One region of the Bacillus sp. ISL-47 genome, then DNA from elsewhere that is predicted to be linked to it. Evidence: riboswitches for the same ligand, from Rfam matches in the RefSeq annotation. Region 1 holds a riboswitch; each other region holds the start of a gene.
The links. A riboswitch is a leader RNA that binds a small molecule or an ion and turns the genes downstream of it on or off. The one in region 1 is predicted to bind cyclic di-GMP.

Region 1 (8,326 bases):
ACCTAATATTTACATAATTTCAATTGTGGTGTTTATAGAGGAGTGTTTTACTAGTATTGGAGTATCATGTCAACGTTCAAATACTAGTTTAGGAGAGGATATTATGATAGGAAGACGTCCGAAGAAGATGTTCAGCCTTGTGTCTATTTTTGCCTTGATCCTTAGTCTTTTTGCTCCGTTTTCTTCTGCTTATGCAGACGGGACAATCACCGTTGGGGAGGCTATTGCGAATAATAGCGGTACTGCCACGGTTGAAGGATATATTGTCGGTACAACAAAAGGAACAAATAGTTATCAGCATGAGGGGCCATTTTCGCCTGCAACCAATATTGCCATTGCAGACTCTGCAGCAGAAACAGACCCTAGTAAAATCATGCCGGTTCAATTGCCGAGCGGTTCGATTAGAACAGAATTGAACTTGGTAGATAACCCGGAGAATCTCGGAAAGAAAATTCAAATCACGGGTTCACTTGAAGCTTACTTTACAGGTCCGGGGTTAAAGAGCCCAACTTCCTACACCTTTGCAGCAGAAACGGATCCAACACAGGTTTCCCCTGTTATAGCTTCGCCTGAAGCAGGGGCCATTGCAAGTGGTACACCAGTGACTCTTTCTACTTCCACGGAAGATGCTGCGATCTATTACACCATTGATGGATCTGAACCAACAACAGCCAGTACGGAGTATTCAGAACCCATCATTATCAATGAGGGTACAACAATCAAAGCCTTCGCTGTAAAAAAAGGCCTCGATCATAGCGAAATATCAGCCTTTGAATATAGCATTGTGCAAGAACAAACGATTGCCGAGGTACGTGCACTGCCTAAAGAAAGTAGTGTGCTTACAAAAGGTGTGGTAACAGCGGTATTAGGTTCTGCTACTTACATACAGGATGAAACAGCGGGAATCGTATTATACGGGCTTCGTCTTGATGTTCAGCCTGGTGATGTGGTGAGCGCATCTGGTAAATTGACAGAATATGCAACACTTTTGGAAATAGAGGTGCAAGCTGACGACGTTAAAGTAATCGATTCAGCGGATGTACCTGAACCAGAAGTCCTTACAGCAGCCCAGCTTGACGAAAGCAAAGAGGCTACGCTTGTCAAAATTGAAAAAGTATCCGTACAATCCTTTAGCGGCGGAAATTATACAGCGGTTGATGAAGAAGGAACTTCCTTCCAAATCAGACCAGATGATTCATCCCTGCTCACTGCAGACACAAGCTATGATTCCATCACCGGGGTTTTAGGTGCTTATAATGGAACTTATCAGCTAATTCCGCGAAGTGCAGCTGATGTTATTGCCGACTCCACCAAAGTCCAGCAGGTAACAGCAGCACCAGGATCGGGTTTTGTACAGTCAGGCGATCAAGTCAGTCTGTCGACCTTAACTGAAGATGCAACCATCTACTATACGACAGATGGCACTGACCCAACTGCTAATAGTGCAGTTTACAGTGAGCCAATCGCGATCAATAAAGATACAACCATTAATGCGCTGGCTGTAAAAGAAGGCTTAACTAACAGCAAAGTAGCTGTATTTAATTATATTATTCAAAAAGAAGACGTCCGCATCCATGATATTCAAGGTGCCGGGCACTATTCAGTGTATGACGGTTTTCATGTAACCGAAGTTGAGGGGATCATCACGAAAGTAGTAGATAATCATAATTTCTACATGCAGGATCAAGAGCCTGATTCAGATCCTAAAACATCAGAAGGAATCTTAGTTTATAAAAGCAAGCACGGTTTAACAGAGGGAGACGTTGTTTCTGTTAATGGGCTGGTAAAAGAATGGGTGCTTGATGGCTATTCAGAAAAGAAAGAAACTGATTTGCCTGTAACAGAAATCAGCGCCACCAACGTTACCAAAACGGGAACGGATGAACTTCCGGCTTCAGTCGTAATCGGAGAGGATCGCATGCCTCCGACAGAAGTCATTGACAACGACAGCTTCTCCGAATTTGATCCGGAACAGGATGGCATCGATTTCTATGAAAGCCTGGAAGGAATGCTCGTTCAAGTCAACAACCCAAAAGTAGTGGCACCGCAAAAGTATGGTGAGCTTGCAGTTGTTCCGGGAAATGTCCCAACGAACACGGCAGATGGCGGACTGCGCATTACGGAAGACGATTTTAACCCAGAAAGAATCCACATTGATATGAACAATGAAAGCTTTGTGGCTAAAATGGGAGACAGTTTCAACGGAAACATCCAGGGTGTCGTAAGCTACGGCTTCAGCAACTATAAAGTGTTAAGTGACGAAGCAGCTTTGCCGGAGCTTGTGGAAGGTGAAGTGGTTCGTGAGGATACAGACATTGCTCCTGAAGAAGATAAACTCACCATTGCTTCTTATAATGTGGAAAACTTCTCACCAAAAGTAGATGCCGAGAAGGTTGCGAGGTTAGCAGAAGCTATTGCCAAGAACATGAAACAGCCTGATATTATCGGACTGACAGAGGTCCAGGATAATGATGGCCCAACAGACAGCACTACAACTGACGCAAGCCAGAGCGCAGCACTTTTAATCGAAAAAATTAAAGAGCTAGGCGGAACGGAATATACGTATACCGATATTGCGCCAATCGATAAAATGGACGGCGGCCAGCCGGGCGGAAACATCCGTGTCGGTTTCCTTTATAATGCTGAACGTGTATCCCTGATGGAAGGCACAAAGGGAGAAGCAAACGAAGCGGTCGGTTTCGAAGATGGCAAGCTGACTCTTAACCCCGGCCGGATTGATCCAAAAAACGAAGCCTTCGAAGACAGCCGCAAGTCTTTGGCCGCGCAGTTTGAGTTTAATGGTGAAAGCGTAATTGTCATCGCGAATCACTTTAACTCCAAAGGCGGAGATCTTCCGTTATTCGGAAAAGTTCAGCCGCCCGTTTTAAACAGTGAAATTCAGCGTATGAAAATTGCTAACGTGATCAGCGGCTTTGTAAAAGACGTGAAGGAAAAAGATCCGAATGCGAACATCGTATTGCTTGGCGATTTTAATGACTTTGAATTCTCCAATCCTTTACAGGCATTAAAAGGACAGGAATTAACAAACATGATTGAAAAAGTGCCGGCAGAAGAGCGCTACTCCTATTCTTACCAAGGTAATGCCCAAGTGCTCGATCATATTTTAGTTTCCAACAACCTTGCGGACAGAACAAAAGTTGATATTCTTCATATTAACTCTGGCTTTATGGAAGAGCATGGCCGTGCAAGTGACCATGACCCGGTCATGATTCAAACCAGCTTAAAAGAACAAGTGAAGCCGGAAGAGCCGAAGTATGACCATGTATTTAATCTGGTAGACTATCATGCGAAAAAGTACGTCGTCGGACCTTATAATGCATTGGTTACAATGGACGAATCATCTACTCTTACCGAAGGGCTTTGGCTAAAAAAATCAGCAACTGTTACAGGCGAAGGCCTGAAAAATACACGAGTTGCCATCAGCTCAGCAAACAAAGGTGCCATAATAGACCTTACAGGTGCAGAAATTAAAGAAGTCATGATTGAAAGCAATAAAGTCGCGGAAATCCGCGGGGCGGAAAATGTCCAGAAGTGGACGATAGGCAAGAAAGCAAATCCTTCCGGCATCAAATTTACGGACTCAAAAGGAAATGCGATGCATTCACCTTTTGAGCCAAAGGTAAACCAGGCACCTGTTGCCGCAAAAACGCTAGAAAATATCAATGCGAAAACAGGCCAGGAAGTTTCACTTGATTTAAACGAATATTTCTCTGATCCGGATGGAGACGAGTTATCCTACACTGCAACAATCGGAGCAGTAAATGGTTCAATCCTGACGCTTCCGACAGAGACTCCAGAAACGTATCTGATTGCTGTTACAGCAAAAGACGGGAATGGCGGCGAAGTAACAGTCCGCTTTTCCCTGACAGTCGAAGAAGCTGAACAGCTGGAGGGCTATTATGAAGATGCTTCCGGAAAAACAGGTGAAGAGTTAAAAGCAGCTCTTCACAATATCATTTCCGAGCAGACCGTTATTTCCTACAGCGATGTGTGGGACGCATTAAAGGAAACCGATGAAGACCCGGCAAATCCTGACAATGTCATTCTTTTCTACACAGGAGAATCCCGTTCAGAAAACCTGAACGGCGGAAATGCCGGTGATTGGAACCGGGAGCATGTTTGGGCAAAATCACATGGCGATTTTGGAACCAGCATGGGACCTGGAACAGATGTGCATCATCTGCGCCCTACTGATGTAGGAATCAACAGTGCCCGCGGAAACCTTGATTTTGATAACGGCGGAACGGCAGTCAGCGGCTGTGACGGCTGCTATAAAACGGCCAGCTCCTGGGAACCGCCGGACAGAGTAAAAGGCGACGTTGCCAGAATGCTTTTTTACATGGCTGTCCGCTATGAAGGCAATGGAGAAGTGGATCTTGAATTAAACGAGCTGCTGAATAACGGTTCAAATCCATACCACGGAAAGCTTTCTACTCTGCTTGAGTGGCATGAACAGGATCCTGTTGACGAGTTTGAACGCAATCGTAACAACATCATTTTTGAAAAATGGCAGCATAACCGTAATCCGTTCATTGACCACCCGGAATGGGCGGAAATGATTTGGGAGCAGGCAAACTAATAAGCTATGAGGGATGGAAATCGTATAGGGTTTCCATCCTTTTTTCTTCCGGTAATTATTGTTAATTTTAACCAACATACACACTTATTACATAAATCTGCCTATTTATAGTAAAATTGTATTATTGTCGAAAAAGAGGGACAGGACACCAAGAAGCCTGTCGTTATTTGTAAGGAGTGGAAAAATGTTTGCAAGATTAAGAGTTTTAGTTGTTATTGCTGCAGTTGCTCTCAGCTCCCTTCTATCGGCCGGTTCATCAAGTGTTTCAGCTGCAACCTTGATCGGAAAAGGCCTGTATATTAAAAATGGAGTGACTATTGAAATTGATGGGAAGAAGACTGTGTTTAACGATCCTATTCTTAATAAGTCCGGCCATCTGCTTTTGCCGATGAGAGATTTATATGAAGCGATTGATGCCAAGGTTTATTGGGATAAAAAGAATCAAACAGCTAGTGCCGTCAGAAATGGAAAAAGAGTAGATCTTACCATAAACTCTACTATTGCCAAAGTAAATGATAAGAAGGTTACTATGAACGTTGCTCCTCTTATGTACAAATACAGGACTTACGTACCGCTGCGCTTTGTGAGTGAGAACCTTGATGGGAAGGTTTATTGGAATCAGGGTGAACAAACCGTTGAAATAACACTTAATCATCAAAAAATCCCACCAGAAGATCCATACGTATTACATATGAACAATAAAAGAATCATCATGGAAGATCCTTTAGAGGAGAGAAGCGGAAGAACGTACATTCCTGCAGACTATTTTTATAATTATTTGGACAGCACAAGTTCAAATTGGGTGACAGATAGCCAGCTGGAATTTCAGGTTGCCGGCTTGAACTTTGTTTTTACAAACGGAAGCCAAAACGTTCTAATCAATCAGGAGAATGTGCAGATTGAAGAAAAGCCGTTTATCGAGTCAGGAAAAATGTACGTTCCTGTTCATTTTATTGTCAATGCACTGGGGGGCAACCTGCGTATCCTGACTGATAAAAGGGAATTGTACATTTATCTCTATCATTATATGTTTACAAGCGATTTCCTTGAGAAAACAGAGGGCTCAACTACACGTCCTGCATATGTCCCAAATGCAAGCTTGGAAGGCTCACGAGACCTGCTTGTAAGCGATAATCCTGAAAGAGTTACACCTGCTCTCGTTCCTAATCCAGCAGCCACGCTTGCTCAGCATAATGTAAATTTAGCAGATCCAGTTAACGAGCACCGGATTTTTGGATGGCATCTTAATAAGCTTGGAAAAGAAGCGAAGATTGGGATAACCATTCAAAATACTTCAAGCATCAATAGCCTGGAGGTTACAGGTTCTAAAGGTTATGTGAAAACGAGCGGAAACAGCTGGATTAATTATGATATTGGCCTTCCAATAGCTGATAAAGTCCTGAATGACAAGCTAACTGATTCAGCGAGTATGGGGATGGTTATACAGCCGGGTGAAACGAAACTAATCGAAACATATGAATTGCATCCTAACTATATTATTGGCTTTTTGCAGGATGTCGATATTCGCTCGATAAACGGAGGAAATAGTGAATACACAATCCGAACTGTTTTGACAACAAATAATACAGACTTAACAAGGATTCACTCAGAACCAGTTCCGATTGATCCATACGCTGCACATCCGAGAGGCGTTTGGCCAAATGCTGAAATCCGGGCAGTCCTGCCTGCCTATACAGTGGGCTCACCGGAAGTGGGCTATAACATTTCGAACGGAAAGACGGATCACTTCCTTACCGAAGAGAATTCATTAGCTAAAGTCAATGGCTCAGTTGGAAATTCAGGCCACTTTGGCATGAATTATAAGGTGGATATTCCTATTATCAACCCAACTGGTGAAGCGAAGACCATCAAGCTAAAAATAGCGGGCAGAGGGGGACTATATAGCGGAGCGGTGAAAATGAATGGAATTGTTTATTTGATCCCAACCCTTAAGCCTTCCACGGAGTATGTTGAACTCCCGGCTTATACTGTTGCAGGTGCTGAGGATATGATTAGCCTTGAGATCATGCATGCAGGCGGAGCCAGTCTGCCAGCTGCGATTTATGTTGAGGCACAATGATAAATGGGAGGGCCGGCAAATAGGTGCCGGTCTTTTTATAGAATAGGAATAGTCCTTTAGTCTTAATGTTTGCGGAAAAATAGCGAAATTTGTTGAAAATATATTACTATAGTTATATGATAATTGTATGAAAATTGAAAAAGGCAAACTTATTGAAAAATAAGGACGCAAAGCCGCGAGTCTAAGGTCATATACATGACTAAGATCGTCGGGCTGCCAAAATGTCGGGAGTATATGTCTTTTTATAGGGTATAGCTAATAATAACATTCAAACTCTGCCGGACGTTGGCGAGTTTTTTACTTTTTAGTTTTCAGAATTGTAAATAAATTGGAAGGGCGTGGGTAAAATTGAAGATTTACTACGGATCGGTGGAATTCTTTGAAAGGGAGATTATTCATTCTCTTTCCCGCCAGGAGACAAATTCTCTTGAGGAAATTGCAGAAAAGCTGGAGAAAGAATTATTATATGATTTCATTTGCGATGAAAAAATCAAGAGGGAATGCTTGAATAACCTGGTATGTGCGTGTACGAGAGTGAACCATCAATTCATTAATGCGGATGGAACAGATTCTTCTATATCTGCTTATAACTAATGCGGGAAATAGCTAAAAAGAACCCATCTCAAGTAAGTGGGCTCCTTTTAGCTATTTCTTGTTTTTGTTTAAAATCTTCTGAAGCAATGCCTGATTTTTCTTGAAAGCATTCTGCGTTTCATCAGATAATAACTTGTATTCCATCACTTTACCCTCGCTGCTGATGGTTGCTTCAATTATATCTCCATCTGACAGGTTTGATGAGAATTGCTTCATGGAGACAACGATTCTGTCACATTCATTCTTGCTGGGTAATAAAACAACTTTTTCTCCTTCTATTGCATCAACGGTGTATCTTTCCAACGTTATCAGCCCTCCTCAACGGTAAATCCATTTTCAGTTGATTCCACAATAATATTTCCATGGTTATAAGTACTGTAAATTTTCGAACCTATAGATTTTAACCTTTGTACGACTGCCGAGTTTGGATGACCATAGGAATTGTCTCCATATGAAAGTATGGTAATGGAAGGCTGAACTTTATTCAGGAAGCTTGAAGAAGTTGAAGTGCTGGAACCATGATGGCCAGCTTTTAATATATCTGCAGACACATTGTATTGCTGGGTCATATTCGCTTCATTCTCCATTGTTGCATCTCCAGTTAATAAGAAGCTAACGTCTTCATGGACCACTTTTAATACAACAGAGGATTCATTTAAATCTGAACTTGAATAGGTTGAGTTTAACACTTGAACAGCAATATCTTCATCAATGTTTAAAAAATCCCCTTTAGATGGGATATCCATTGGGATATTTTTTTGGTCAATTAATGTTAAATACTCTGTATAAGTCTTTGTCGTATGAACTTTACCGCTATCAAGGACCCTTTTTACAGGGAACTTTTTTAAAACTTCAATTAGCCCGCCGATATGGTCAGCATCTGGATGAGTGGCGACCATGACATCAATCGAACCAATGCCTTCCCGGGTTAAATAGTCAGTCACTTCATCGCCTGCGTATCTGTTTCCGCCGTCGATTAATACATTTTTACCATTAGGGGTTTCCAGCAATATGCTGTCGCCTTGGCCGACATTAATAAAATGGGCGGTGAT
Region 2 (8,326 bases), on a different contig from region 1:
TTCTCCTTTTGCAAAAATATTATATTAAAATTTGATTCAATTTTTCCCATTTTTCAAAATAACGAAACCTTTCAGTCCGTGAAATTAGTATCGTCTGTATTATGTGCAATCTGTCTCTCCTATATTTTCTACTAATTTCCATTGCAGATGCAACCCTTAATTCAGTTGACATTTATTTAAGAACGTGGAAAGATGAAAAGAAAAGCGGAAGGCGCCCGCCTATCGGCGACAAGCATAAGACGAGCCGGCTGAAAGGTTGTTCTTTAACCTTTTGGACGGATTGCCTTATGACCTCGAGCCGATGGCGCCTGTAGCTAGACAATTTAAAAGCGGAGACCCGTGACCTAACCGTTACTGCTTCTTCAAATACATAACCATGAGAGGATGTCCGGCATGAATAATTTATCGGAAAAATCGGTTGAAAATGTTGAGTTCATGATCGAAGCAATAAAAGAAAAGTTAAAGGTTTTAAACCTTGGGGCAATTAAGCCATCTCATTTTGATGAAGAAATGTATGAAGAGTTAAAAGACATCTACGATCTTGTTATGAAAAAAGATTCCTTCAGCCCAAATGAAATGCAGGCATTGGTAGAAGAGCTCGGCAATCTTAGAAAAAATAAATAATGTGAATAAAGAAAATATGTTGCTGAACCAACAAAAAAGCCCTCTGTCACTTCCGGCAGAGGGCTTTTTCCCTTCAATTTATAATAATTTAAGCGCTTCGCGGGTAAAGGCTGGAATATCATCCGGCTGGCGGCTTGTGACCAGCTGATTCTGGCACACGACTACTTCTGTGTCCTGATAGTTTGCGCCAGCGTATTCCATATCGACTTTAATGGACTTGTAACCTGTAGCATCGCGGCCTTCCAGCGTTTTCGCTGTGAGTAAGAGCTGAGGCCCGTGGCAGATAGCAAAAACCGGCTTCTTTTCGTCCATAAACGATTTAGCAAACTGTACGAAACGTTCATCTGCACGAAGCTGGTCCGGAGAGAACCCGCCTGGCAGAAATAATGCATCAAAGTCCTGTGGGCTTACGTTATCAATGCTCTCATCGATTTCGACAGCAGCTTCTCCCTGCTTTCCTTTTACCGTTTTTCCTTTTTCCTTCTCAATCGTTACCACTTTATGACCTGCTTCTTTAAATGATTGCGCAGGATCTGTATATTCTACATCCTCAAACATATTCGTGATTAAGCACGCAATTTTTTTACTCATAGGTAATCCTCTCCTTTGAAAAAATCTTCACATATGGAGATTTCCCTTATTGGACGTGCTTAAAACGTTAGATTTCAAATTTCACATTTCAGGAGAAGTTTTAAAACACCTGGCTGTCCATCCTTCTGGCAAAATCAACAAACCTGAATTTGTCCGGCCTATGCCTGGATTCCGTGTATTGGAAGAGTGTTGCGTCATCAAAGTAAATATAATTTTTCACAACGACAATCGCATGGAAGCCTTCCATATCCAGGAGTTTCCGATCCTCTGCAGTTGGTTCCTCCACTGTAAATTCCTTTTTCGCAAAACTGATTTTTTTCCCTAACTCTCCTTCAATATAGGAAAAAATAGAGCTTTGGCATATTTCCTCCGTTAAGCCGGGCACATATTTCTCGATTAAAAAATCTTTGTCCAATATGATTCTTTCATCTTCAATTTTTCTGACACGGAAGACTTTCCATACTTTTTCACTTTTTTCAATATGAAGATGCTTCATCGTCTCAGAATCTGGCTGAGTTAAGGAAAACCTATCTACAATCGTATCTGCCCGCTGGCCCATTTTCCCAGCCAGCTCTTTAAAGCTTACCAAGCCTGAAATGGGAAATTGCAGTTTTTTCAAATCAAGGACTATCGAGCCCTTGCCGCGGATTTTTTGGATAAATCCGTTTTGAGCAAGCAAATTCAAGGCCTTTCGAATCGTTTCCCTTGAAGTTGAATACATCTCAGTCAATTCATTTTCTGATGGCAGAATGGATCTGGCAGGATACTTGCCATCTTGAATATGCTGGGCAAGCTCCTCATATATTAATAAGTATTTATTTCTCATTTTCATCACCGTTTAGTCCTGTTTTATCCCCATTCTACCATTTTTTTAAGGGCTGTATCCTCAAGACCGGTATTTACTTGTTAGACAGCTGTATAAAATACCAGCCGCCTTCTGTTACAACAGGCTTGAAGGTTTTTACTTTTAAATTTAATTCTTTCGCCATATGGCCGATATCCTCCTCTGTCGGGGTCGGATATAGATTTTCAAAAGCGGAGAAGAAGCTATTAAAAACACTTGAAAAGGCTTCTCCTTTTTTTGGGTGGAGTATGGGAGTAATGATGGTGATTGAACCACTTCGGCTGAGCCAGCTTTTCAAACGGGATAAAAGCTGTTTGCGATCCTGAGGCTCGATATAGTGAAGCAAATTGTTAATCATAATCAAATCTGCCTCATATTCAGGTGTATAATCATAGACATCGGAAGCGATGATGTGAATATTTTGGTAGTCTCGGCAATTATTTTGGGCTGATTCAGCCACTTCTTCATTCATCTCTATTCCTGTCAGGTCAGCAGCGGGAAACTTTTGGCTGATCCTGGTCAAATAGCCTCCTTCTCCACAGCCAATGTCAATAATCCGCCTTATCTTGTTTTTACGGATTGTTTTTAAAAGCCGCGGCAGGGCGAGCTGTTCAAGAAGTGAGGAGGTTCTCGCAACTGTTTGCCCATGTTCTTCATGGTTAAAAATGTTTCTCTTATTAGAACGAAGCAGTTCCGGATATGAAAGCAGTGTTGGGATATGAAGCTCCATCATTTCTTTCAAAATGATCCCTGTAGACCGGGGATTATCCGGTGTCGAGGGCAAACTGAATTTGGACGCAGTTTTAATTTTATCCTTCCCTTTCTTTTTTAAATGGCGGATGGCCAGTCCCACCTCCACCCATCTTAAAAGCAGCTCTTCCTGCAGATTCCTGCTTGATGCCACTTCTTTAACTGTGCTCCATTTCCTGAACTGTGAAAAAAGATCAAGCTCGAAGCCTACATAAGCATGCCAGCTATACAGAAACGGCTGGTTTTTTTTCATCCAATTCCTTGCCTTAAGTAAACGTACATATTCCTTTATCATCTTTGTCCAACCTTCTTTCAGCTTTTCCAAGGATAGTCATCTTTTTCTGTGTAAAAGTAATTCCTTTTTGCCTTCGAGGAAAGGCCTCTATTTCTTGCAGGCAGCATCCCCGCCTGTACAAAGCGGTCCAAAGCCGATTCGGACCAGTACCCAAGCCCGGAGACATTCAGCATTTGTTTAAATTGAAGTGTCTTGTCCCTTTCCATTTGCTTCAACCCTTTCCGGCGAATTCCAGTAATGAATCGGTTGGAATAGGAGTAAACCAAAGCGGATAGGTGGCTGAGACTGATCATTTTTTCAGCCCGCGGCTTTCGGACTTTTTCATACCACTTCAGCCTGCCGGGTGAAATTCTCCCGGTTGAATACATACTTTCATACAATTCCCCAAGGATATCAGCATCCTGGATGGCCATATTCATCCCCTCGCCGGCCATTGGATGGACCGTATGGGCGGCATCACCCAATATGGCGTACCTGCCATTCACATATTTATCAGCATAAAAAGCTGTCGGAATCATTAGCTGAATATCACTCCAATCCTTCAGCCTTGTTACGTACCCCTTCAATTCCGGAAAAAGCTCCAGATAGTTTTGATGAAAATGGTCGATCCCCTTTGCGTGAAACTCCTTATAACTCCCCTTTGGAATCAGGTAGACAGACCTGACCTTAGCTTTGGGCAGCGGAAATAAACCAAGGAACCGTTCATCTTTTGAAATGATTTTTCCTTCATCCAGCGATTGAGGCCTTGGAAAAGTGACAGTCAAAAAATGATGGTTATAATCTATTTTTTTAATTTTGCTATTCATTTCTTTTCTGGTAATAGAGTTCCTGCCTTCTGCACCGACATAGAAATCAGCCTTTACAAAGAGCCTTTCCTTCCTATTCTTCCTCTCTACTATTAAACGCCCATCACAATAGCCTTTTCCGAAAGCACCGGATAAGTACTGAAAGTTCGGATACTGCAGTGCCTGGCTGAGGAGAATTCTCTTCAGCTTTTCATGTTCGATCATAACGGCATAATCATAGTCTCCCGGCAGTATTCTATAGTCCATAAAAAACTCATTTTTTCCTTCCTCAAAGGCAATCCTGGAAAAAGAAAAACCATTACATTGAATATCTTTCAGAACATCAAGCTTCTCGAAAATTTGCAGGCTCTTCGGCTGCAGGAGCTCTCCTTTATAAATGGAAGATGGCTCTTCAAGCTTTTCAATTACCATCACATCGATCTTCGACCTGGCAAGTTTCAGCCCGAGCGTCAATCCCCCAATCCCTCCTCCAACAACAGCTACCTCGGTATTCAAGGACATACTTCCCACCACCTTTGCCCTTTATTTATCCTCCTTTTTAAAAAGCAAAACCAATGGATATGCTGATATTACAGTGTTTGGAAGATTTTTATAAACCGTTCTAACGAAAAAAGGAGTATGATTAGGGAAGGCACCTTTATTTTCAAATTCCTATTTAATCGATAAAATAAAGACATACGAAATAATTCTTTGATCCATCATGGACAATCTATATAGCATTTTATTTGGAGGCATTTCTATGAGAGAAATTACTGTAGAACAATATATTCAAATGGATAAGGCAGTTCCGGTTGATGTAAGGTCTCCAATTGAATTTGAGGAGTGCAGCATTCCAGGAGCTGTGAATGTACCGCTTTTCACCAATGAAGAACGTGTGGAAATTGGTACTCTTTATAAAAAAGAGGGCTCTGATGCTGCTAAATGGAGAGCGATGGAGATGGTTTCACCCAAAATCCCATCCATGCTCGGTAAGATTCGGGACCTGAAAAATAAAGGCTATCAGCCTGTTATCTACTGCTGGCGCGGCGGCATGCGCAGTAAATCTGTAGCCACCTTTTTGGCCTATGCAGGCGTGTCTTTCCCTCGTTTAGTTGGGGGATACAGAGCCTACAGGCAATATATTCTTGAAAATACAACTGGGTTAATTCCTGATCAATCAGTCGTTCTTCATGGCATGACTGGCGTGGGAAAAACGGATGTACTAAAGGTTTTAAGTGAGAGGGGTTATCCTGTCCTAGACCTTGAAGAAATGGCAGGACACCGCGGCTCGATCTTCGGCTCCTTTGGAATGGGTGACGGCAGCAGCCAAAAAACCTTTGATGCGCTGCTGTATCAAGCACTTTCAGAGGTTAAGGGTTCTCCATATATCATTATGGAAGCAGAGAGCAAGCGAATCGGCAAGGTCGTTCAGCCAGATGAACTGCTGGATACGAAGAAAACAGGTATCCACATCGATATGTATGCAGGTATGGAGTCCCGTGTTCAGCGTATTCTCAGAGATTATGTTGAGCCCTATCAAAAGGAAGAATGGTTCAAACCTAAAGTAAGCGAAAGCCTTTTATTTATCAAAAAAAGACTCAAGGACTATGATATACGTGCCCTGCTTGATGAAGCTGTTGAAAAGGAAAATTATCCACTGTTCATTAAGCTATTATTGGAACACTATTATGACCCTCGCTATGCCTTTAAGCAGCATGACTACGAAGGTCAGTTCCATCATGTTAACGCTGATGATGTTAAAGCAGCAGCCGAACAAGTCATCAAAATCATTGAAACACAAAATGCTCCCGTCCTGTGACGCGGAGCATTTATTATAAAAATATCTATATAATTTGGTTATTGCTGTGGTATGATAATAATATTGAACAAATCGTTCTTAATATGGAACCTTTCTGTGAATTCTGCTATAATCATATTACATACAATAATAAGGTGTGTGAGGTACAATGATCGGTGATCGTGTTAAAAAACTTCGCCAAGAAAAAAGAATGTCCTTATCCGAGCTTGCTGAACAGGCTGGTGTGGCCAAGTCTTACCTAAGCTCTTTAGAACGCAACCTGCAGACAAACCCATCCATACAATTCCTTGAAAAAATTGCAGGTGTATTGAATGTCCCAGTAGACCATTTAATCCATGAGCAAATCAACAAGGACGAGCTCGACACGGAATGGATGAAAATCGTAAAGGAAGCGATGGAATCCGGTGTTTCCAAAGAGCAATTCCGCGAGTTTTTGGATTTTAATAAGTGGAGAAGCGAACAGAAATAAAATTTTTTGAGCCTGAATTTTTTTCAGGCTCTTTTTTATAAAAAAACCTTTACCATTACCAATAAAATTTCGTTTACCTGGCCTTAGTTAAGACTTCCTTCGCTTCATTTTTATGTAGAAATTCACGGATTTCCTCTTTTTCAAGGCCTAAGTTTTTTGCTTCCAAGATCAGCTCCATCCATTCCATATCAATTCCATCCATTTTTAAACCTATTGCCGCCACAACTATTCCCCCCAAAATACATATCGTATTCCAGGCAATCCAGCCATCCTAGTATTTCCCCTAATACCTTAGACCTGTGACTTTGCGTCCTCATCTTTCAATGAGTTTGCCTTTTTCTGTACCTTTTTACTCATTATCTTTTTCCTAATAAATGTATTCTACTATCATGATATTGATTATGTTGTCATAATATGTCAGCTTCCCGCTGTTTTTTAAATATTTAATTAACTTACAATTCGACATATTCTTTTTAAATACTAGGTGCTCTGGCCTAAATATGATATGAGTTCTTCAAGACTTTGCCATTTCTAATAAAACGATGTTACATATAGTCGAATTCTTTTCTTGTATAGTAAGAAAGTCCAACCCTTTTTTTATAATTTTCATTAATTTGCTTAAATGAATACTTTAATGGCTTTTTATTCTTTCTGTAAATGACATGGATCGGCTCCATCGTCATGGCATCCAAAAAATCATTTTCCGTTAAATCATTTCCGCAGCAAGGACAGTGCCAATGCCCAATTTCACTGCTGCTGAAGGTTGGGCTACCGCATTTATCACAGTTCTTTTGATACATAGAGCACCACCTTTAAACCTATTGATTTAATGAGGTTCTGATTTCTCCTCTCCCGTTCAAGTTTGTAAGCAAAAAATAAACAGAGATGAATCTTAGTGCTTTATAACGAACAGGTAATCTGAGTATAGTTCATATTATCTATTTTGAAAAATTCTAAAAATGGCTGTTTTTTCTCTAAAAAGAACACTTTTTGTTCTATTACTCTAAATACCTTCGTTTATCTCACTATTCTATACTTTTTATTGAACGGAATGTTCGTTATAATGAATATATATTTTCTTATAAGGAGCATTATGCCTATGGTAGGTAGACGCATTAAAAATTTGAGGATCAAAAAAGGGTATTCTATTAATGAACTCTCCGAAAAAGCCGAGGTATCCAAGTCTTATTTAAGCTACATTGAAAGAGGCATCCAAAAGAATCCCTCTTTGCAGGTACTATCAAGAATAGCTAAAACGCTTGATGCCAACCTTGAGGATTTATTGGAAGAAAATAAAGATATGATAGCAGACCTAACATCCCTGGATGAGGAATGGGTCAATCTAGTAAGGGAGGCTATACGGCAGGGGATTACAAAGGAAGACTTTACCTATTATTTAGAGTTTATTAAGTTCAAGAAAATGAATGAAGGGAAAGGATGATGGCTTTAATTTATTGACGTACCTGTAGCGTCCTCCTTCTATGCTATCTTGTAAACAGTAAGGGCGGCTTATGTTGCTTAAAGAAAAAGCCAAGCCCATCATTAGCAGATAAAGCCTGGCTTCTCTTTTTTTCTTATTTATTATTCAGGCTGACGGCAATTTTAGAGCCCACTTCAGCATTATGCTTAACCAATGCAATATTAGCTGTCAGGCTTGTGCCATTCGTAAGTTCCTTTACTTTTCCAAGCAAAAACGGTGTTACTCTTTTACCTGAGATATTTTTTTCCATTGCTTCTTTTAGTGCCGTTTCGATAACCCCTGTGATAAATGATTCTTCCATTGCATCTTGCTCAGGTATTGGATTGGCAATGACAAGGCCGCCTTTTAGGCCCAGTTCCCATTTGGTACGGATCATTTCGGCAGCTTCTTCCGCAGTATCCACTCTGTAATTTACATTAAAAGGACTAGTGCGTGTATAGAAGGCCGGTAAAACATCTGTTTCAAATCCAACAACCGGGACGCCATGTGTTTCCAAGTATTCAAGGGTTAACCCAATATCCAGGATGGATTTTGCCCCTGCACAGACAACAGCAACATTCGTTTGGGCAAGTTCCTGAAGATCTGCTGAAATGTCCATGGTGGTTTCTGCCTCGCGGTGTACCCCGCCAATTCCGCCTGTCACGAACACTTCGATCCCTGCCAGCTGGG
Region 3 (8,326 bases), on a different contig from region 1:
GCCTGTTGTATGTAAAGCACTTTGCTGGGTAAACATGCCGCGGCGGGCCGTTTCAAGTCCCATAAAGGTTGAACGCATGTTTGTTCCTCCGTTCTGCTACACTTTCGAGTTAAAGATGCCTGGGGTGTTCTTTTCGGATGATTTCTTTTTTGCCGGCGGGCCGTAGTTCATGTTTTCCGGCTGCGGCCTTAAGAGATTCATAGAGACATTGACAAACTGCAGGGAATGATGGACAAGCTGCTGGTTCAGGTAATTCTGTTCCTTTAATTCGTATACCAGCTCAGTCAGCTCTTTTGCTATCGTCTCCAGCTTGATCTGTTCATCCTGTGAAAGGAAAGCCATGCAATCTGAAACTGTTGGGTTCTCCATCCCGGCAGCAATCATCTTTGCCGCTTTCTGACGTTCCTTTTCCATCCGGTCAATCGCAGCTATATGCGTTTGCTCATCCTTCAGCATCTGGTTCAGGGCGTCCATGTCGCCGTTCTTAATGATGTCTGTCTTTTTGACGGCAAGCTCATAAAGGCTTTTATGCAGCTTGAGCAGTTTTTCCATGGTTGTGATTAGCGTTTCGGCGGACATGCCTGTTCCCTCCCCTTTATTTTTTCGAATAGAAGCTGGCTATGCTTTTTGCTAATTCTTTTGGATTTATTTTATACGTGCCGTTCTCTACCTGAATTTTAAGCTCTTCTACCTTTGCTTTGCGGTTTTCACTCAGCTGTGATACCTGCTGCATTTCCTTGGCAGTGGAGCTGATTTCGATTTTATCTGAAGCAGTCTTCGCTGGTTTGCTCGTGCTTTCAAGCTTATTCATTTGTCGTTTGTACGGATTCACACCTGAAGGTCCAAAGTTATTAATTTTCATAGGTATCCCTCACTTTCATTCCGGTCGATTTCAATCTAATTCTATTATCGGCTATAGATGCGGTTTCTTTAAATATTAATTTATGTTTGGTAAAAAATACATCTAAAAGCCTATAGAAAAGGCTATGTGCACCTGACACATAGCCTAATACCGCCCCTTTAGTTTTTCATCTACCACAAAATAAGTCGCGTTTTTCTCTTTCTTTAACATTTCTTTTCTCCGTTGTTCCTCAGCGGTAAATTGCTGAAGATCCTTCCTCAGTTCCTCAGCACAGCTCCCGCAAATCTTTCCTTCGCGAATGCTTGTCCCGCATTTTTCGCACGGATAGCCGAGATTTGGAAAGTGAGCAAGCTTTAATCGCCCGCTTTTAATAAATTTCAAAATAAGCTCTTCTTCAACTCCGGTCGCTTCCACAACCTCCAGCAGCTTCGCTGTCCGATTCTCCCGCTTGCGGATAAATTGATAAACCGTTTCGTATATCTTTTCTTCCTCTTTCCAGCAATCCTGGCAGATTTCGCGGAATTGATTTTTTACAAAAAGGCCGTCGCATTTTGGACAGTTTGATAACTCAGCCATGATGATTCTCCCTTTCCTGTTATCTTCTGACAACATTATAGCTCGAAGAAAAGGAGAATTATAGAAAAATTAATCAAAATACATGTGGCTGCTGCTAATTTGGATGAAACGGCATTCCGGGACCATGGAGTGTTTTTTCAGCTGGATTTGCAGTTTATTCAGCATGGTAACCAGTTCTGACCTTTGATTTTCATCCAATATAAATTGGAAGCCATAGTTATTGAGGGTATCGGATATCTCCTCTTTCCAGACGATGAACCCTGTAAAGGACACGGTTTCTCCCAGTATTTCTGTTTCAATCTTTAAAATAATATCCTGTCTGACTGGCAATTTGATTGGGGATAAGAACTTAACCCCACCCGGGCCCATGTCTTCGATTAAGATCTCAGTCGTTCCCATTTCGACTTTCTTGTTATTGAGCTTCAGGATCGTCATATCGGCTCCAAGCGGATAGGGAAATTCTACACGGAAGAATTTCCTCAGCTTTTTAAAGACATTCTCCCTTTGGGCATCCTTAGGCTTTAGCATTCCAGCTGCTAGCTTTTGTTCGAAGATATTGTGCGGCAGAGGTTTGCTGAAAAGGAAGCCTTGAATTTGGTCACATTCCTTTTGCCTTAAGAATTGATATTGCTCAAAGGTTTCGACCCCTTCTGCAACAACCTCCATATTCAGCCCATGTGCCAGCTGAATAAGATTGGCAGTGATCACGGTATCTTCAGGGCTTTTATCCATGTTCTGAATAAAGGATTTATCAATTTTTAAGACATCAAACTTATACTGTTTCAGCTGGGTGATGGAGGAATAGCCCGTTCCGAAATCGTCCAGGGCAATTTTCACACCCATTTCGCCCAGCTCTGTTAAGGCTGATATTACATTCTCCGAGTAGTTAATCAGCGAAGACTCGGTTAATTCGAGCTCGATCAAGTTCGGTTCGATTCCATGTTGTGTAACGGCGCTTTTAAAAACAGACACCAGATCATTTTTTAAAAAGCGCTGCGGAGATATATTGACTGAGATCGGAACGACATGAAGACCTTTTTTCTTCCATTCCTGAATCTTTTCACAGACTTTCCATATCACATAATCGCCAATATCCAGAATCAGCCCTGATTCCTCCGCTACCGGGATGAATTCAGCCGGAGATACTCTCCCCCAATCCGGATGATTCCACCTAATCAAGGCTTCTGCACTTAAAATACGGCCCGTTTTTGTATCCACTCTTGGCTGGTATTCAAGATATAATTCATTATTTTTCAAGGCTTCCCGCATATCGCGTTCAAGGGTAAAAAGCTTGTAGGCTTGGATATCCATGGAGGAATTATATACCTGATAGCTGTTTTTCCCTCTTTGTTTGGCATGGTAGAGGGCAGCATCTGCGTTTCGGATGATCTCTTCCGCCGTTTTGCCGTTATTGGGGTAAATGCTTATGCCGATTGTGGAGTTTATATACAGTTCATAGCTGTCAATGATATAAGAATTTGAAGTCGACCGGGTGATTTCCTGAGCTAACCGTGTAGGCTCTTCAATGCTATGAAACCCCTCCATGATAATCGCGAATTCATCCCCGTTGATTCTTGCTGCCATCTGGCTGCCTTTAAGCGATTTTACTATTCTTTGAGAAACCTGCTTTAAGAGTTCATCCCCGACTGCATTGCCTAATGTGTCATTAATATGCTTTAACCGCTCCATTTCAAAAAACATAACAGCGAATTTTGCCTGAGTGCCGGTTTCCAGCAGACTGTTCAGCTTCTCGTCAAAGGATCTTCGATTCGGCAGCCCTGTTAAATAATCATGAAAAGCCATATGCCTCATCTTCTCTTCCAGCCTCTTGGATTCTGTAATATCGGCAACAAAGCCATCTGCCTGAATTAATTCCCCTTCTTCATTCAAAATCGGAATGGCATCAACATTCACCCATTTTTGCTCACCGGATTTATGGAGAATACGATATTGATAGCGGATGCTTTTCCCTTCCTTCAGCTTCTCCCGCTCTGAGGAGACCCCTGGCCTATCCTCGGGCAGAATGATCCTGTTCCATAACTCAAAATCAGTTATAAAATCCTCTGCCGTATAGCCAAAGATGCCTACTACTCCCCTTGAGAAGTGAAGGACCTTTCTATTTATTAAATCAGCAGAATAGATTCCTACATCAAGATTTTCATAGATTTGCGCTATTTTACGTTCGTTCTCATAAAGCTTCTCTTCAATCTGCCGTTTCTCGGTTATGTCCTGAACCGTTGCGACAATTTTAGGGAATTGATGCTCATCAAGGAAACTTGCTTTATGCTGAATATATCGCTCCTGCCCATCCTTCCTTAAAATGCGGCACTCGATTACCGCACTTCTTTTTTCATTCAAAAGCCTATTAAACTGTATTTTAAAAGCAGTCCGATCTTCCGGATGGATATAGCCTAAATAAGCATCAAATGTTGGGACGAATCCCTCTTGGGGATCAATGCCAAAAATCCGAAACAATTGCAGAGACCAAAATCCCCTATCCTTCTCCACGTCATACTCAAGACTCCCAATATTGGCGACCATCTGGGCACGATTAAGGCTATCCTTGATCTTTTCCAGCTCCCTTTGCTGTTGAATAAAGCTGGTTATATCCTTTGCAATCCCAAAAACACCCTTAATTTGGCCATTAACTTTAATGGGAACATTTGTGACTTGTACATCTACCAAATCATGATCCCTCTTAACCCCAACACTATGATAGGTTTGCGGGCTGCCTTGAAGGGCTTTTTGAAAATGCTCAACAGTCGTATCCAAATACTCTTCTGCAATAACATCCCGAAAGGAACCGGACAAATACTCGGGAGAACCTCCGAGCAGCTCCTCTAAAGAATCATTGTACTCTGAAAAATTCCCCTCTGGATCCAGTGTATAAATAGCATCGGGATGATAATCAAAAAGGGACTTGTACTTTTGATTCTGCAGCTCCAATGTCTCTTTCAAGTTCTCTTCTCTTGTAATATCCTTCGAAATGCCAATGGCACCAATGATCTGCTTATCTTTATAAACGGGGATGGATATATTATTCACTTTTAGTAAATGACCTTTTTTATGAAAAATTGAAAAGATCGTATTTTTCGCTCTCCCTTTTAAAACCTGCTGAAATGCACTCAAAACACCCGGGATCTCTTCCTCATTGATAAAAGAAGAAATATCGGCGCCTATAATCTCATCCTTCGTGAACCCGGTGATGCTATATGTACTTTTGTTTACTTCGATTATGTTTCCTTTAAGGTCAGTAATATAAGTCATATCGGGATTATGAATAAATAGGGTCCGAAAGATAGCGGGATCTTCAATATCCAGATTGACGATCTCATCCATTGGCTTCCTGCTAAATCGAGTAAATAATTTGTTCAATGCATAACGTCCTTTCCTTTTAAAAAGGCAAATGAGGAAAGTGTTCATTTTTCTATGCAACCCGGCTGCCATGGCAGGAACCTGCTTTAGGCCCGCAGCTTTGCGTCTTTTACTTTCGTAAAATTTGCCCTTAATTAGAATATGTTACCATATGACGTTAGCACTATGAACAGATTGTTAACAATTAATGTAAATGAAAGTTTTTCCATTTTTAACCTCGTGCGATTGTGACTGAGCTAACGGAAGCCGCTCCTGTTACTTTCAGCACTTTCGCGGCATGGTATAAGGTAGAGCCGGTTGTATAGATATCATCCATGAGGAGAATTTTTTTGTCTCGAATGTCTGTATTCGGAATGAGCTGGAAGACCTGCTGGAGATGGATTCGCTCTTTTCGTGATTTTTTGGATTGTTTTTCGGAGTGGGTGCGCTGAAGGACTTCTGTTGATGCAAATCCCGCCTCCTGGAATAGTGCAGCTGACTGATTGAATCCTCTTTCATAAAGCCGCTCAGGACTTAATGGGATAGGGACAAGCAGATCGAAGGCGAGCGTTTGCAGCTTTGCTTTTATAAAAGGAGAGAACGCTTTGGCAAGGATATAATCTCCTCGGAATTTATATTGGGCAATGACTTCTTTTAGGAAGTCATCGTATAGGAAAAGGGAGTGGTTGCTCTCAAGGCAATGGCCCCACTCCGGATCCTCATTCCATTTTAGACAGTCCCGGCAAAGGTTTCCGGTACGAAATTGCGGTTCTAATTGACTGAACGGACGGCTGCACTTTTCGCAGGTTTCCCCTTGGATAAAAGAGAGTTTTTCGGTGCAATTCATGCACAGGTGATCTTCTTTTGGCCTGGACCAAAGAGTCGACCAGCTTACTACTAGGGTGATTTCTTCGTGGCAAATGAGACAATTAATAATCAATCAGTCCTTTCTTTCTGGCTTCTATATTCATTTGGAGGATTTGTTTACGTGCTTGAACCATGTTTTCTGTTTTGCCGTAGTGGAAAAAGGTTATATCGCCAGCGGGAAATTGCGCGCTTCTCCCAGCCCTGCCGGCGATCTGGACAAGGGCACTTTCTGTAAAAATGCGGTCTTCTGCTCCTAGAACGGCTACATCAATATTGGGGAAGGTTACGCCTCTTTCCAGAATGGTTGTGGTTAAAAGCATCGGGATCTCTTTGTCGCGCATGGCTTGGACCTTGCTTTTTCGGTCTGGATCTTCCGCGTGAACCGCTTCAATTTTCGGGTGGAGTTTCTTGAGGATAGTTAGGACTGTTTCCATCTTATCGATTTTTGGGAGGAACAGCAGGCATTGCTTTTGGGTTTCGAGCCGCTTTTTGATCCATTGGGTGACTGGCGGCGGAAGCTTGTCCTTTTTGAGAGCTTTTTCCCAGTTGCCGCACCATTTGAAGGCTGGAGCTGGTAAAGGGTGACGGTGATATCTTGCGGGGATGGTGACAAAATCTCTCTTCCCGCTCCGGCATTCATTTTGCCATTTCCGGTTTGGAGTTGCTGTTAGGCTGATCATCGAGGAGAGGTCTTTGCGGGCTTGGCGGACAGCATATTGCAGGCTTTCGTCTGCCGTGTACGGAAAGGCGTCTACTTCATCCACGATGACGGTATCGAAGGCTTTATAGAAACGGAGAAGCTGGTGAGTGGTGGCGATGGTTAGCGGAGCCTGGAGATGGCGGTCTTCACTGCCACCGTAGAGGACGGCAACTTGGATACCGGGGAAGACTGCTTTTAGACGAGGTCCAAGCTCAAGGACCACATCAGTCCGCGGAGTGGCAATGCAGACTCTTTTTCCAGATGCGAGGGCCGTGCTGATTCCATCGAAAAGCACTTCTGTTTTCCCGGCTCCGCATACGGCCCATACGAGGAGTTCTTTATTAACTTGGATAGCCTGCTTTACTCGATCAGAGGCAGCCTGCTGCCCATCTGAAAGCTTGCCGTTCCAAACTAAAGAATCCTGAGCTATCACCTCGTCCTGCTCTGTCCCCCGCCAGCTAATCAAAGGTGCACAAGCACCCACCCTCCCCATCATGATGCACTTCCGGCAATAGGTACAACCCTTCTCACCGCAGCGCGCACAGGGAAAGCTGGCAAAAAGCGAGAGATCCTGATTGCCGCACCTCGCACAGGCAATCTTATTATTCTCTTTACTAATGCCTTTTCTGTAAAGAATGTGGCCGTTTTCATAGTGTTGCTGGATTTCTTCCAGGGGGAAAGGCAGATCATCCATTAGAAGCTGTTTTCCGTGAAGTAATTGCTGGAGTTCTTTGTTAAAAGGGAAAGTTTGATTAAGCGGTGGCTCTGGAGTGGTCTTAATCGAGGTAATTGGGAGGCTGTCTGGAGGGGGTTCGTTAACATGTGGAGATAGCTTAATGCTTCTTAAAGTAAATCTCAAAAAATCACCTCATTATTTTTTAGGTAGGCTTTTTCGTAAAGTTTGTTGCTTTCGGGTAAGCTAACTTAGTTTGAGCTCTGAGTTGATTGTAGCGGAGGGCACTTGATCCTCGAAAATGCATTCGCATTTTCTTCGTGCGGTGTCTATTCAAGGAAGTTTATTCAATGTCCTGCGGGAAGTGAGGGAGTGGGAGACCCCACAGGCGAAGCCGAGGAGGCTCCCATTCCTCCCCGCGGAAAGCAAGTGACCGCAGCGGAAATCAACGGGCAGAATTTATAAGTGAAAACAATAATCTTTGAAGAAAGAGACTTTTGATAAAAAGAATAACTATCTTCTACTCTTCAATTTTGCCATTCTACAACCCAGTTGTTCAAGTCCATTCGCGTATTTCACAATATAGACAAAAAGAAAGCACCATCCTCTTTAAAAGATGGCGCCTTCTTTTACTTCTTTACCCAGCCAAATCCCATCGCACCTTCGCCCAAATGAGTTCCGATAACCGGTCCAAAGTAGCTGATCATAAATTCCACATTCGGATACTGAGCCGCAAGCTCAGCTTTCCATTCGCGCGCTTCCTCTTCCCGATTCGCATGAATAATGACCGCTCGATAAGGCTCGCCGCTTTTCACGTCTTCCCAGAACAAATCGACCATACGCTTCATGGCTTTTTTCCGGGTGCGGATTTTTTCAAAAGGCACGATCTTCTTGTCCTCAAAGTGAAGCAGCGGCTTTACCTGCAGCAGGCTTCCAATCAATGCCTGTGCACTTGAAAGGCGTCCGCCGCGCTGAAGATGAGATAGATCATCGACCATAAAGTAGGCGCGGATTGATTTCTTCATTTCTTCAAGACGCTCGACAATCTCCTGAGGGCTTTTCCCGGCCGCAGCCAGTTCAGCAGCTTCTAAAACATAGAACCCCTGCACCATACAGCTAATCTCAGAATCAAACGGGAACACCTGAATTCCTTCCACCATGCTGCCAGCCGTCACGGACCCCTGGAAAGTGCCGCTGATGCCGCTCGATAGATGAATCGAAACAACTGCGTCATAGTCCTTCGAAAGCTCTTCAAATAGCTCAACAAACTGGCCAACAGAAGGCTGCGAAGTCG
Region 4 (7,017 bases), on a different contig from region 1:
ATGATGAGCCAATTCAGTATGACTCTCCAAGCAAGGAAGAGCATGTATCAGATGAAGAGCCTGAAATTATTGATACGGATCAAAAGAAGAAAAAAACTAGCAAAAATATGTCCGCCCAGGAATCATTGGACATAGATTTTGAAGATGCAGAGTAACAAAACAAATGTCCTCCTTCCAGCATGGATCTGGGAGGAGGCTAGAGATAAAGAACAATTGAAAATGCTTGTTTTAGAGTATATGCGGAGGTATTCGGATTACAAAGTAAAAGGGGTTAAAAACGGATTTGCTGTATGTGAGAGGGAGTGAATCACATGTTTGTTAAGACCATTCGTATTCCAAATGGAGATGTATTTTCAAAGTATTTTATATTCAAATGTGAAACTATCGGGGAATCTGATATGCGTGCCATGTCATAAAAATGTCCATAGGAAGTAGGTGATACGGTGCCCGAAAGTTATCCATTTCCAACCTATTCAGGATTATTAGAGCCGAAACATTACAAAAAAATTGGATCAGCATTGTGGCTTTTTCTCTGGTGCGTCAGTTCCACTACAAAAGAGATTGAACGAGATGGAGTAACCTGGGGCATCGTGTTAGGAAATAAGCCATTGAAACGCTCAGAGTTGGCAAAACCTTTTGGAGTTAGCGAAAGAACTGTTCAAAGGTGGCTGGATGACCTAGAAACACATGGTTACATAAAGATCACCAGAGCACCTTATGGATATATTATAACTGTTAAAAACTCTAAAAAATACAGCAAAGAGAGAGTGGACAAAAACGTCCAGTCTGATGGAGACCGGACAAAAACGTCCAGTCCAGAGTGGACAGAAATGTCCAGTCATGTGGACAAAAGTGTCCACTCTAATAAAGATATTACAAAGATAAATAATACTACTATTACTATTACTAAAGAAAATGACCCAGTAGATATTATTGCTGAAAGATTCATAGAGTTACGAACGATACAAGAAGGACGTTCTGTTTACCCAACAACAAAAGATTATGAAGCAATCGCCCGGATTGTCGCCCGTGGTATGCCGTTGCCACAAACAATCAAATTGCTTGAACAGTGTTTTGCTGAATATAAAGAACGTCAGCCAAATGGAGCCATTAAAGCCTTCGGTTACTGTGAAAAATACATCATGGATCATTATGAGGCCTTAGTAGCAAGAGAACAGGCAAAAGAAGCAGCTAAAAACGTTAAGCCTTTTAAAAGCAATAATTCTTATAAACCTAAGGGTATGCGATCCAAGCCAATACGTACGGAAATGCTGCCAGATTGGTTTTATGAAAATGAGCAACCAAAACAACCGATAAAGGAAAAATCACCTGACCAAATTGCTGCCGATAAGGCTGAACTTGATGAAATGCTGAGGAAAATGCAAGAGCGGGAAGTGCCTAGCAATCAAGATGAGCTGGCCCGTAAAAAGGCAGAACTAAATGAAAAGCTAAAAATATTAAGATCAGGGAGTTGAAACCATGGGGATCCTATATGAATCCGTTATGCAACAGAAAAGGAATATCCTCATCAAGAGATTGTCAGAACTTAATATTTATAAGGCTCAGTCAGGAAAGAGAATCCACGATTGTGATTACGAGGAACTGAAATATGAGCTTGTACTGGCATCTTTTCGGGAGATTAATACAGAGGCTACACAAAATAACTGGTTTTGAAGGGAGATATGAAAAATGACTATCACAAATGTTAAATTAGTTACTCGCTGTCCAAAATGTCTGGCCAAGGGGACAGTGATAGGACATCGAAAAAACCTCTTATTACTTGAATGCAGGGACTGCAATACACGCTGGAATACTTACTCAAAGACTTGCAAGATTTGTGGAAAGCCAAATTATTTCTACATTGAGGGTCCATGCGTGAAATGCTACTCGGAAAAACACAACGCCATATGATTTTAAAAGCAGCGAAGCTGAGCTTGCTGCTAAGTTTCCTCAAAAAAAAGACCCCTATAAAGAGGTTGTTTAGCTGACAAGCTTATTTAATGCGGGGATTAATTCATTAAAGTACGGTTTTACAATAAAATCTTTAGCACCATAATTTAAAGCTTCCACGATTAATTTAGATTGTCCCATTGCGGAGCATATAACAACTTTTGCATTTGGATCAAGATTCTTGATCTCTTTTAAAACAGCCATTCCATCTTTACATGACATTGTTAAGTCTAGTAATACGATATCTGGGGAAGACTTCTTGAAAAGTGATATAGCTTCGCAACCATCAGAGGCTTCAGCAATTACTTGATAGTTGCCTTCAGACAAGGTTCTTTTAAGTATTTGTCTCATAAACATAGAATCATCAGCAATTAGTACTTTATTAATCATATCAAACTCCCTTTTTGAAAATTAGGCAAATTTAAGAAAGGAGTTATAAGAGATTTACGAGATTGATAAATCTCGGTAACCCGGCTGCCTTAGCTTTTACCTTACACCCGTGGCTTTGCGTCTTTTACTTTCATAAAATTTGCCATTATAGGTATATTAACACAGTGAATATAGTGGAAAACGACAAAATGTGACAAAAAATTGATAATTTCGTGACTTATGGATTATAAATTTCGTTGGTGGTGAGGGAATGAAGCAATTAGACTTATTCTCCTTTGCCCTTGAAGATCAGATAGCTGAACTAAAACAAGGCGAAGAGTTGGAGTTTTACAGAGGGATGGAACGGCTGCTGATCCGTCATCATGAAAAATACAAGGGCGTTTGTCATTATCAGGGACCTGATTTCTCTGGTGTAGCATTTCATCTTGATGAAAGGGAAGGATTAGATTTGTTTGTTGCCAAGATAAATAGGTGGCTGGAAGAGTAAGACAAGGAAGCAAAAGAGTAAACTAGGTATTCTTTCGAATTCTAAAAGTATACTCCCTGCATTTTTTGTAAATGTTAAGAGAAAAACAAGGGAGGATTTTTAGTTGGAATGGATTTTTTATCTATACCTGATAAATACGTTTTTTATCTTAATCATAGCAATTCGGGATGTACGTAGGCCTGCCAAGGCTTTGAATTGGATAATAATCGTCCTTCTTTTTCCTATCATTGGTTTCTTGCTTTATCTTAGCATATCAAATCCTAAGTTTATTCATCGGAAAAGATTGACCTCTTCTAAAAGTGAATCGAATAAATTACCTGATACATTTGGTGATTCAGCATCGGTAATCGCCGATGCTTTACGGCCCTTCACTGTGAATGGGCTACGAACGGGCCAAGTCCAAGTATTTGACAATGGAATAGCAAAATATAAACAACTCATTGAATCCCTCCAAAAAGCCCAAAAAACGATTGATCTGGAATATTTCATATTTAGGAATGACCAAATTGGTAATCGCATCACAGAACTGCTAATCGAAAAAGCAGTAAATGGAGTGCGGGTTCGTTTTATGAGAGATGGCTTGGGGAGTTATAAATTTCCGCGTGAAAAAATCCGACAGATGGTCAAAGCAGGGATAGAATGCCGTACAATATTTCCTTTACGATTTCCTTGGATCTTTTCTTATTGGAATTATCGGGATCATTGTAGAATTGTCACAATTGACGAAAAAGTAGCTTTTACTGGATGCATGAACGTAGGATATGAATATACAGGATTGAAGCCTGACGTTGGCTACTGGCGGGATACCCACTTGCAAATCATAGGAGATGCATTGGTCGATTTACAGACTGTCTTTGATGTTCATTGGAATATGGCAGTGCCGGAAAAAATAAAATCAAATACTAACCCGAAAACAAAGTCTGATGTAATCAATCCAATCGGCAGAGAAGATCATGTCAGATGGTTAGCCGAATTGGGATCAGAGTTGAGCACCCTAGATTATAATGAGATAGACATATCGCCAAAAACAAGGACATTGCAAAAAGCGTATATCCATACGTTGGAAGGAAACCCTGGAATTCCTACCCCATTTATTCGTCAAACTTACTTTATATGTATAACACAAGCGACTAAGACTATTGATATAACAACACCCTATTTTGTACCGGAAACAGATATTATTATGGCATTAAAGACAGCAATAGCTCGAGGTGTGAGCGTAAGATTGCTGGTTCCTCGCCACAATAATCAAAAAATCGTGGGTTTTGCAAGTCGTACTTATTATGGGGAACTTTTAGAAGCTGGTTTACAAATCTACCAGTACGACAAAGGAATGATTCATACCAAGGTGTTGACTATAGATGAGGAGATTGCTGCCGTAGGCTCAGCAAACTATGATATGAGAAGTTTTCGACTGAATTATGAGGTATGTCAAGTCTTGTACAGTGCAGATGTGGCGAGGGAACTCACAGATCAGTTCGAACGTGATCTAATTGACTCTATTCCATTAAATATTGAAGACTTGCTGGAACGACCCCTGACCGAGCGGATTGTTGAACAGAGTGCCCGCCTGTTTTCTCCATTATTATAAGTTGATAAAACCGGTATTTTTTATCTTTCTGATTTTAATTTAGCTTACATGTTGTAATATAAATATTTTAAAACATGAGGATTTTTGAAATCGAGTGAAATATAAAATGGAGGAATAAACTTTGGGTGAAGTTTTTTTTGGTTTACTGACAATCAAAGTCATAGTAGGTTTTGTCACCTTATTTTTTATCATTATCATAACCGGTAGAACATCAATCTCTCAGTTAACCCCGTTTCACTTAGTTTTTGTATTAGTGCTTGGAGATTTTTTAGGAAATACCATTTATGAAAATAAGGTAGGGATTTTTCACTTTTTATATGCCATCGGATTGTGGACGCTTCTCATGTTGGGGATAGAGTTCTTGACTCTAAAAAATAAATCGACACGTTCTCTCTTATTGGGGGATCCTAACATCATTATTCGGGATGGTGTAATGGATAGAAAGTTACTTAAAAAGAACAAATTGGATGTAAATCAAGTATTAAGTATACTTCGACAAAATCAGGTTTTTTCTGTTCGCGAAGTCAAATACGGTATATTGGAAGCTAATGGGCAAATAAGTATATTATTACAATCGAAGTATCAAAAACCAGACAAGCAAGACCTCAGTCTTCTAGAAAGTCCAGTATACCTCCCAACAGCGTTAATTATAGATGGGGAAGTATTAAGGGATAATTTACATGAACTCGGATTTGATCAACAGTGGTTAGATAATCAATTAACTACCAATGGCTATGATAATGTTAAACGTATACTCTACGCAGATTGGCGAGAAAATGAAGGAATTCATATTAGTCCATTTTAAAATTTTATTAGGATATTAGCATATGTTTGTGAATGGCCATTTGGATTTTAAATATTAATTCAGTGTTTTTATAAAAATTGAAACAGAGAATATGTATCTCGACTCTTATTTGAAATTTAAAATGTTATCTGCATTTTGATTGATACTTGAAAATTAATTTATCAAGAGATTGACTGTTTCTTATAGTTTCAGGGTCATCTAACCCTTTCCTTAATCCGGTTTCAATAAGCACTTTTCTATACAATTTAATCTTTTTTCTAAGCTCTCGGCAGAAATTACACATTAATTTGCTCCTTTAAATGATAAAATTACAGGAACTATTATTTCAGATAAAGGGAAAATATTGAATGATTTCGACAAAACTTGTCTATAAAAGACAAAAATTAGTAATAAGAAAAAGCCAGGATTTCTCCCGGCCGACCTAATATAATTTTAGCACTTGGGAGGGATTCCTGGTGAAAACCAATATAGAAAAAATGACAACTGAAATCGATAGTCGATACCCCGCCGAGAGAGTTCGGTAAGCAAGTTATATCCTGGTAATCAGGGAAGCCTTCTCATTATGAATTAAACTACTCAAATAAGATATGATCATTTATTCCATAACTTGGATAGATTGATGGGGACTATTTCTTCCCCATTAATTTGTTTATGTATTATTGGATTTTGAAAAGGGTTGTAAGCATAATTTTCACTACCATATTTTGAATTGCGAGCACGGACATCAACACCGAGGACACTTCGAATCATTTTGTGGTATGTCATAGCTGTTCATCTCCTTTGTATTTATTAGATTTATTATTTTTAATTGCTCAATAAAAAATTCATAAAAAAACAAAATAAGTCTACTGGAACAACCAGGGGCACTGAATGGCGAATTAAGCGTTGTTTGGTGTCCATTTTTATTATATCCAAAGGAGTGTTTTTAATGAAAGAAGCTGCCAGCAAACAAATTGAATCCATTCTTAAGGATTACCATTGGATGATGAACTCTATAAAGATACTCAGGGACTCAATGAAAGATGCAGGGGAAGAGCTCACAGCTCAATATGGAGATGAGGCTGGGATGCCGAAAGCTAAAGGCTCCACAAGTGATCCTGTTTATAGAGAGTGTGTACGCAGAGAGAGAAGACATTCAGTTATTCATAAGTACGAGGCAAAGATTTCTGTTATTCAGGATCGGATGCATCTTATTACAGATGATAGAGAAGTGGAGGTTCTCTATTGGCTGCTTGAAGGGAAAAGTTATCGATGGATTGCTATGCATATGGGTTTGTCTCATACCCACATTGGACGTATTAAAGATTCAATTGTTAAGAAAATGAGTGAATATGTTCCAAATGGGACAATCGGGACAAATGATACGAAATTGCTAAAACATAAATCTGCTTGCTAAACTTGAAGGCAGGACGGGGAGGCGGTAATAAGCTGCTTCCTCTATATTTGTTCGATGATACATATTCAAGTGAATTATTTACAGGAAAATATCTCCTTTTGTCGAATATGGTGTAAAGGGGGGGTGTAATAGATGAAAAAATTCAAAGTAAGATTTAGCTTCGATCATGAGAATTCTAAAACTTTAGAAATAGAAGGGGAATCTTCAGAACAATTGCTTAACAAGTTAACCAGTCATTCTGGTTGGTACATTGATAGTAAAGCAGAGACTGCAATCAACATGAACCTTGTGACAAGAATAAGCTTTGCAAAACCTGCAAGAGCCTCTGCAGTTAGTGGCTTGTAATCGTGGTAAATATAGCATCCTTCGGGGTGCTTTTTTCTTTATTCAAAACAAAC

Region 2: linked by a shared signal. The riboswitch ahead of J7I93_RS09765 (anti-repressor SinI family protein) and the one ahead of J7I93_RS04530 (hypothetical protein) in region 1 are both predicted to bind cyclic di-GMP.
Region 3: linked by a shared signal. The riboswitch ahead of J7I93_RS03135 (EAL domain-containing protein) and the one ahead of J7I93_RS04530 (hypothetical protein) in region 1 are both predicted to bind cyclic di-GMP.
Region 4: linked by a shared signal. The riboswitch ahead of J7I93_RS08805 (response regulator) and the one ahead of J7I93_RS04530 (hypothetical protein) in region 1 are both predicted to bind cyclic di-GMP.

The regions. Positions count from the first base shown of each region.
Region 1 is NZ_JAGGQS010000009.1:78,832-87,157, forward strand. It holds gene J7I93_RS04520 (chitobiase/beta-hexosaminidase C-terminal domain-containing protein) at 104-4,600, shown strand; gene J7I93_RS04525 (copper amine oxidase N-terminal domain-containing protein) at 4,785-6,680, shown strand; cyclic di-GMP riboswitch class I at 6,813-6,901, shown strand; gene J7I93_RS04530 (hypothetical protein) at 7,029-7,274, shown strand; gene J7I93_RS04535 (DUF3006 domain-containing protein) at 7,326-7,577, opposite strand; gene J7I93_RS04540 (S-layer homology domain-containing protein) at 7,583-8,326, opposite strand, start outside.
Region 2 is NZ_JAGGQS010000025.1:4,003-12,328, reverse strand. It holds gene J7I93_RS09800 (DUF1128 domain-containing protein) at 394-624, shown strand; gene J7I93_RS09795 (type 1 glutamine amidotransferase domain-containing protein) at 703-1,215, opposite strand; gene treR (trehalose operon repressor) at 1,316-2,041, opposite strand; gene J7I93_RS09785 (class I SAM-dependent methyltransferase) at 2,115-3,104, opposite strand; gene J7I93_RS09780 (FAD-dependent oxidoreductase) at 3,122-4,411, opposite strand; gene mnmH (tRNA 2-selenouridine(34) synthase MnmH) at 4,650-5,708, shown strand; gene J7I93_RS09770 (helix-turn-helix domain-containing protein) at 5,857-6,177, shown strand; gene J7I93_RS09765 (anti-repressor SinI family protein) at 6,251-6,400, opposite strand; cyclic di-GMP riboswitch class I at 6,431-6,521, opposite strand; gene J7I93_RS09760 (hypothetical protein) at 6,723-6,977, opposite strand; gene J7I93_RS09755 (helix-turn-helix domain-containing protein) at 7,277-7,618, shown strand; gene J7I93_RS09750 (pseudouridine-5'-phosphate glycosidase) at 7,752-8,326, opposite strand, start outside.
Region 3 is NZ_JAGGQS010000006.1:29,742-38,067, forward strand. It holds gene flgK (flagellar hook-associated protein FlgK) at 1-78, opposite strand, end outside; gene J7I93_RS03120 (flagellar protein FlgN) at 97-579, opposite strand; gene flgM (flagellar biosynthesis anti-sigma factor FlgM) at 596-862, opposite strand; gene J7I93_RS03130 (TIGR03826 family flagellar region protein) at 1,007-1,438, opposite strand; gene J7I93_RS03135 (EAL domain-containing protein) at 1,508-4,777, opposite strand; cyclic di-GMP riboswitch class I at 4,866-4,952, opposite strand; gene J7I93_RS03140 (ComFC family protein) at 5,025-5,732, opposite strand; gene J7I93_RS03145 (ATP-dependent helicase ComFA) at 5,722-7,218, opposite strand; gene J7I93_RS03150 (DegV family protein) at 7,662-8,326, opposite strand, start outside.
Region 4 is NZ_JAGGQS010000022.1:54,751-61,767, reverse strand. It holds gene J7I93_RS08820 (recombinase RecT) at 1-155, shown strand, start outside; partial or broken gene J7I93_RS08815 (hypothetical protein) at 444-1,253, shown strand; gene J7I93_RS08810 (hypothetical protein) at 1,480-1,674, shown strand; gene J7I93_RS08805 (response regulator) at 1,981-2,340, opposite strand; cyclic di-GMP riboswitch class I at 2,412-2,494, opposite strand; gene J7I93_RS08800 (hypothetical protein) at 2,591-2,827, shown strand; gene J7I93_RS08795 (phospholipase D-like domain-containing protein) at 2,931-4,418, shown strand; gene J7I93_RS08790 (DUF421 domain-containing protein) at 4,540-5,223, shown strand; gene J7I93_RS08785 (aspartyl-phosphate phosphatase Spo0E family protein) at 5,348-5,506, opposite strand; gene J7I93_RS08780 (helix-turn-helix transcriptional regulator) at 6,152-6,619, shown strand; gene J7I93_RS08775 (hypothetical protein) at 6,752-6,964, shown strand.